2 regions of the Streptosporangium sp. NPDC048047 genome follow, and region 2 is predicted to be linked to the other one. Evidence: riboswitches for the same ligand, from Rfam matches in the RefSeq annotation. Region 2 holds a riboswitch; the other holds the start of a gene.
What was found. A riboswitch is a leader RNA that binds a small molecule or an ion and turns the genes downstream of it on or off. The one in region 2 is predicted to bind glycine.
Positions count from the first base shown of each region.

Region 1 (3,400 bases), on a different contig from region 2:
GGTGTAGCCGGCGCCCTGCTCGGCGGGGGCGTAGGGGTGCAGGCCGGCGAACTCGGGCCAGGTGATCGGCTCCATCTCGGTGGTCGCGTTGAGCTTCATGGTGCACGAGCCCAGCGGGATCATCGACCGGTCGAGCGCGATGTCCCTGTCCTGCAGCCTGCGCAGGTAGCGGAGCATGGCGGTCTCGGAGCGGTGGCTGTGGAAGACCGGGTGGGTCAGGAAGTCGCTCGTCCGGGTCAGGGTGGCGGGCAGCGCGTCGTGGGCGGAGGCGTCCAGGTCGGCCAGGACCGCGCCGCCGGCGCCGAAGGCGGCCAGCACCCGCTCGATGTGCGGCGGCTCGGTCCTCTCGTCACAGGAGACGCCGACGTGGTCGTCGTCGGCGAGCCGCAGGTTGACGCCGTTGTCGCGGGCCGCGGCGACGACCTCGGCGGCCCGGCCCGGGACGCGGGCCAGCACGGTGTCGAAGAAGGCGTCGTGGACGACCTCGACGCCGCCCTGGCGCAGGCCCTCGGCGAGGACGACGGCGTGGCGGTGGACGCGGCGGCCGATCCTGCGCAGCCCCTCGGGGCCGTGGTAGACGGCGTACATCCCGGCGATCACCGCGAGCAGCACCTGCGCGGTGCAGATGTTGCTGGTGGCCTTCTCGCGGCGGATGTGCTGCTCGCGGGTCTGGAGCGCGAGGCGGTAGGCGGGGCGGCCGTCGGCGTCCTGGGAGACGCCCACCAGGCGGCCGGGCATCTGCCGCTGCAGGCCGTCGCGGACCGCCATGTAGGCGGCGTGCGGGCCGCCGAAGCCCATCGGCACGCCGAACCGCTGGGTGGAGCCGACCGCGATGTCGGCGCCCATCTCACCGGGGGCGGTCAGCACGGTGAGGGCCAGCAGGTCGGCGGCGGCGACGACCTGGGCGCCGCGGGCGTGGGCGGCGTCGGCGACGGAACGGAAGTCCCTGATCCGGCCGCTCGCGCCCGGGTACTGCACGAGCACGCCGAAGCAGTCGGGCAGCTCGGCGGTGAAGTCGCTCTCGACCAGCTCGATGCCGAGCGGCTCGGCGCGAGTGGCGAGCACGGCCTTGGTCTGCGGCAGGGCGTCGGCGTCGACGACGAACACGTTGGAGGCGGCCTTGCCGGCGCGGCGGGCCAGGGTCATCGCCTCGGCGACGGCGGTGGCCTCGTCGAGCAGGGAGGCCCCGGCGACGTCGAGGGCGGTCAGGTCGGCCACGACCGTCTGGAAGTTGAGCAGGGCCTCCAGGCGGCCCTGGGAGATCTCCGGCTGGTAGGGCGTGTAGGCGGTGTACCAGCCCGGGTTCTCCAGGAGGTTGCGGCGGATGACGGCCGGGGTGATCGTGTCGTGGTAACCCAGGCCGATCATCGAGGTGAGCACGGTGTTGCGGGAGGCGAGGGAGCGCAGCTCGGCGATGGCCTCCGGCTCGCTCGCCGCCGGGGGGAGGTCGAGCCGGTCGGCGATACGGATCGCCTCCGGCACGGCCACCGCGAGGAGGTCGGCGGCGGAGGCGAAGCCGACCGTCTCCAGCATGCGGGCCTGGTCTGCGTCGGCCGGGCCGATGTGACGGGTGGAGAAAGGCGGGGAGCTGAGCTCACCGAGCGGTGACAGGTCGGTCATGGAAAGCCTCCCGAGGCTGGTGGAGACCGGCGCTGAGCGCGGGCGTATGCCGGGTCTCCCCCTCTGTCATCTCCACCTGAGAGCTTCACCTTCCCCGCCGGGGAGGGCTTTCACCGTCGGTGAGACACGCCTGGCGGGCGCACCTGCTTTCCAGAGTCGCCTCGTCCGTGCGGTACAGGGTGCCTGAGAGATTCCGGGGAGGTTTGCTCCTTCGGCGCCCCGGTCGAGCCGGGGTCTCTCCCGCACGGTGTCTGCGGCCAGACCAACTTTACCCGGTTCGCCGGGCTCTGCGACGGCGGGCCAGCTCATCCGCCTGATGATCTCCTAAAGGGCTCTGGGACGCCTCCGCCCGCTCGCCGGGCAGATCGGCCAGGGAGCCCTCCACCTCCTGCCAGACGCGGCCCAGCGCGATGCCGAAGACGCCCTGGCCGCCCTGGAGGAGGTCGATGACCTCGTCGGGCGAGGTGCACTCGTAGACGCTCACGCCGTCGCTCATCAGGGTGATCTGGGCGAGGTCGCTGACCCCGCGGTCACGGAGGTGCTGTACGGCGATGCGGATCTGCTGGAGGGAGACGCCGGTGTCGAGGAGGCGTTTGACGACTTTGAGGACGAGGATGTCGCGGAAGCCGTACAGTCGCTGGGAACCTGAGCCCTGGGCGGCCCTGACCGTGGGCTCGACGAGCCCGGTGCGGGCCCAGTAGTCGAGCTGGCGGTAGGTGATGTCGGCGGCGGCGCAGGCGGTGGGGCCGCGGTAACCGACGTCGGCGGGCGGGCTCACCGGTGCCCCGTCGAACAGCAGACCCTCTTCGCCCGCGCGCTGACAGGCCTCCCCGCGCCGTTTCGGGTCATCCTGATCGGCGTTTCTACCCTCGCCGCTGCTGACCGCCACGCGGACCTCCGGCTTTCTCTCATCCCGCGGCCTGATCTGGGGGTTTACGCGCGGCCCCGGGGTTCACTTGCACCGTAGGCTCGGGGCCAAGCCCAGTCAACGACCCCACCCGGCGCGTCGTGAAGCGTAAATGCACCGAAATACCTACCCCGCGCGGCCGAAGTCCTCGGGCGTGATTGTGTCAAGGAACTCCCTGAACTTCTCCACCTCGTCCTCCTGGTCGTCGGGGATGATCACCCCGGCCTCGGCGACCACGTCCTCGCTGGCGAAGATGCGGGCGCCGGTGCGCAACGCGAGGGCGATCGAGTCCGACGGGCGGGCGCTGACCTCCGTCCCGTTGGAGAACACGAGATCGGCGAAGAAGATGCCGTCCCGGAGGGCGACGATGTTGACGGTGGTCAACTGGACGTCCAAGGCGTCGAGCACGTCGCGGAAGAGGTCATGGGTGAGCGGCCGCGGTGGCGGCTCGTCGGCCTGGGCCATGGCGATCGCCGTGGCCTCGGTCATGCCGATCCAGATCGGCAGATAGCGCTCCCCATGTGCCTCCTTGAGCAGAACAATGGGCTGGTTGGAAGGCATCTCAACCCGAACGCCCACGACCTCCATCTGCAACACGGGCTGCTCCATCTTCGCTGGATTTCGACCGGTTCGTTCAACGTAACATCCGGGGGACTTCGGCCGTCCGGCCAGGGCTCACCGGCCCAGGGCCCCTCGAACGCCGGAACGCAGCAACGAGGCGTGTAATTCCAGCAGGAGCCCGGATATCTCCCGGGCCGTCTCATCGGCCTCGGCGATCGCCCCGGGGCCGCGGCGGCGCAGCAGGGGGGCGATGGCCTGCTCCACCAGGCCGGCCTCGCGCTCGGCGGCGGCCTTGACCGCCCGCAGGTGGCG
Region 1 is NZ_JBEZNH010000083.1:21,652-25,051, reverse strand. Features, by position in the region: gene gcvP (aminomethyl-transferring glycine dehydrogenase) at 1-1,620, opposite strand, end outside; glycine riboswitch at 1,781-1,873, opposite strand; gene AB0D67_RS36875 (MerR family transcriptional regulator) at 1,889-2,419, opposite strand; gene AB0D67_RS36870 (bifunctional nuclease family protein) at 2,654-3,124, opposite strand; gene AB0D67_RS36865 (MerR family transcriptional regulator) at 3,203-3,400, opposite strand, start outside.
Region 1: linked by a shared signal. The riboswitch ahead of gcvP (aminomethyl-transferring glycine dehydrogenase) and the one ahead of gcvT (glycine cleavage system aminomethyltransferase GcvT) in region 2 are both predicted to bind glycine.

Region 2 (3,400 bases):
CACCACGAACCCGCCGCCCACCGAGTAGTAGACCTTCTCGCGGAGCGGGTCACCCGACTCGGAGAAGGCGGTGAAGCGCATGCCGTTGGGGTGGCGCGGCAGCGAGATCTTCCGTTCGAAGACGAGGTCCTCGCCGATCACGAAGGGGATCTCGTGCGCGCCGTACAACCGGACGGTCCCGCTCTCGCGCATGGCGGCCAGCCGCTCGTCGACGGTGTCGACGTCCACCAGCTCGGGCTTCTCACCCGACAGGCCGAGCAGGACGGCCTTGTCGCTGCCGTGGCCCTTGCCGGTCAGCCCGAGCGAGCCGTACAGGATCGCCTCGACCCTCGCGGTCTTCTCCAGCAGCCCGTCCTGGGCGAGGCCGCGGGCGAACCTGTGCGCCGCGGCCATCGGGCCGCCGGTGTGCGAACTGGACGGGCCGATACCGATCTTGAAGAGATCGAAGACGCTGATCGCCATTGATCTGGTCCTTGCTTGCGTCGCCGCGACCACGCGAGCCCCCATGGCCCGCATGGTCACGGCACTGTTGGGAGGAGGTCAGGACTCACCGGAGGTGAGCACGCCGTACTCCTCGGCGGACAGGAGGTCCTCGGGCCGGCCCTCCATACGGACGCGGAAGAGCCAGCCCTCGCCGTAGGGGTCGCTGTTGACCAGCGACGGGTCGTCCACGACCAGGTCGTTGACCTCGACGATCTCGCCGCCCACCGGGGCGAAGATGTCGCTCACCGACTTGGTGGACTCGACCTCGCCGACCGCGTCGCCCGCGGCGACGGTGGAGCCGACCTCGGGGACCTGCACGTAGACCACGTCACCGAGCGACTCGGCGGCGTAGGCCGTGACGCCCACGGTGAGGGTCAGGCCGTCGTCGATGCCCGCGACCCACTCGTGCTCCTTGGTGTACTGCAGGTCATCGGGAATGCTGCTCACTTTTTCCTCCTGTAGAAAGGCAGGTCGACGACCTCGACCGCTTCATGGGTACCCCGGATGCTCACGGCCAGACCCTCGGAACGGTCACCGTCCACGTAGGCCATGGCGATGGGCCTGCCGAGGGTCTGGGACGGGGCTCCGCTGGTCACCTCGCCGACGACGGCGCCGTCACCGGCGACGACCACCGGGTAGCCGTGGCGGGGCACCCTGCGGCCGGTCGCGATCAGTCCGACCAGGCGGCGCGCGGGCGGGACGTCCCTGAGAGGCTCCAGGGCGGCCCGGCCGACGAAGTCGCCCGGTTTGTCAAACCTCACCACACGGCCGAGCCCGGCGTCGAACGGGGTCAGCCCGGACGTCAGCTCGTTGCCGTACAGCGGCATGCCCGCCTCCAGGCGGAGGGTGTCGCGGGCGGACAGGCCCGCGGGGATGAGACCGTGCGGGGCGCCCGCCTCGGTCAGCGCCGACCACAGCGCCTCGGCGTCACCGGCGGCGACGAACAGCTCGAAGCCGTCCTCGCCGGTGTAGCCGGTGCGGGCGATGAGCGCCCGGATCCCGGCGACGGTCGCGGGCAGGCCGGCGTAGTACTTCAGGCCGTCGAGGTCGGCGTCCGTGAGCCCGCCGAGGATGGCGCGCGAGTTCGGGCCCTGCACCGCGACCAGCGCGTACTCCTCGGAGCGGTCGTCCACCGCGGCGTCGAAGTCCTTGGCCCGATCGGTCAGCTCGGCGGCGACCCGGGGGTAGTTGGACGCGTTGGCGACGACCATGAACTCGTCGGCGGCCAGGCGGTAGACGATCAGGTCGTCCAGCACGCCGCCGTCCGGCGAGACGATCATGGTGTAGCGGGCGCGGCCCGGCTCCAGCGCCGACAGGTGGCCGACCAGCGCGTAGTCGAGGGCCTCACCCGCCTGCGGGCCGGTCACGAAGATCTCACCCATGTGGGAGAGGTCGAACAGGCCCGCCGCCTGGCGGACGGCGTTGTGCTCGGCGGACTCGCTGCCGTAACGCAGCGGCATCAGCCACCCCGCGAAGTCGGTCAGGGTGGCGCCGAGAGCCTCGTGGACACCGCGCAGCGGCGTGGGTCGTGACATGTTCGCACCTCAGGCAGGGGACGGATGAGAGCATCCTCCCCCTCTGTCATTGATGCCTGAGAGCTTCGCCCGATTTTTGCCGGACTTTCACCTTCGGCGAGGCCGTACGGCCTGCTTTCCAGAGGTCACCTACCCGCACGGTCCTTTGCCTTGAGAGGTTCGCGGGGAGGGCTTGCTCCTTCAGGGGTCCTGGCCTGGATGTCAGGACTCTCTCCCGCACGGGTTCATCGGTGCCGTGGCCAGCCTAACCGGCGGCACCCGCCGAGCGAAATCCCTCACGGGGACTCACCGGGAACTCACTGGGGACTCACGGGGACTCACCGGGGCTCGCGGGGGGCTCGTGGGGGACTCGCGGGGGGCTCGCGGGGAAACGTCCGTCTCCGCCCGGCCGTACGGCGGGGCGGCCGTGTCGCATGGGTTCCTTGCATAATCTGATGAATCGATGGACGACTTCTTCCGCGAGAGGATCCTTGAGACGGGACGGCTGCCGCTGTTCTGCTTCTTCGTCGCGCTGATCGCCGCGTTCGTGCTGACCAGGATCAACGTCCGGCTGATCCGGGCGAAGATCGGCTGGTTCGGGAACGTCGGCGTCGGCGACATGCACATCCACCACGTGGTGTTCGGTGTGGTGCTGACCCTGCTGGGCGGGGTGGCGGGGCTGGTCGTCTCGGGTCTCTCCCAGGGCTGGTACGCCGTGACGGCCGCCGTGTTCGGGGCGGGGGCCGCCCTGATCCTGGACGAGTTCGCGCTGATCCTGCACCTCCGCGACGTCTACTGGGAGGAGGAGGGGCGGGCGTCGGTGGACGCGGTGTTCACCGCGATCGCGATCACCGGCCTGCTCCTCACCGGTCTGCGCCCGCTGGGCTGGGAGAACTCCGACGGCACGCCGCGCGGGGCGTGGCTCACCGCCGGCGTCATCGTGGCGAACCTCGCGCTGGCCGTGGTCACCCTCCTCAAGGGGAAGATCTGGACCGGCCTGGCCGGCCTGTTCCTGCCGCCGCTGCTGATCGTGGGCGCGGTACGGCTGGCCCGCCCGGGCTCGCCGTGGGCGCACTGGTTCATGGCGCCCGGCTCCCGGCGGCCCCGGCCCCGGAAGATGGCCACGGCGGTGCACCGGGAGAGGCGCTGGCGGCGACCGGTCATCCAGGCGAAGATCGCCTTCCAGGAGTTCGTCTCCGGCCGGCACGACCTGCCCTCCACCCGCCGCCTGGTCAGGCTCCAGGAGCGCCACGAGCACCCCGCGGGTCAGGAGCGCGTCACGGGCCGGGAACGTGCCGCGGGCCGGGGACACCACGAGGGCGCCGCGGGCCGGGACGGCCGCGAGCACACCGCGAGCCGGGAGTGACCCGGCCGTGAGCGGACTTCCGTCCCGCTGGGAGGGC
Region 2 is NZ_JBEZNH010000005.1:158,227-161,626, forward strand. Features, by position in the region: gene AB0D67_RS06495 (L-serine ammonia-lyase) at 1-462, opposite strand, end outside; gene gcvH (glycine cleavage system protein GcvH) at 541-930, opposite strand; gene gcvT (glycine cleavage system aminomethyltransferase GcvT) at 927-2,018, opposite strand; glycine riboswitch at 2,052-2,146, opposite strand; glycine riboswitch at 2,147-2,245, opposite strand; gene AB0D67_RS06510 (hypothetical protein) at 2,461-3,363, shown strand; gene AB0D67_RS06515 (hypothetical protein) at 3,371-3,400, shown strand, end outside.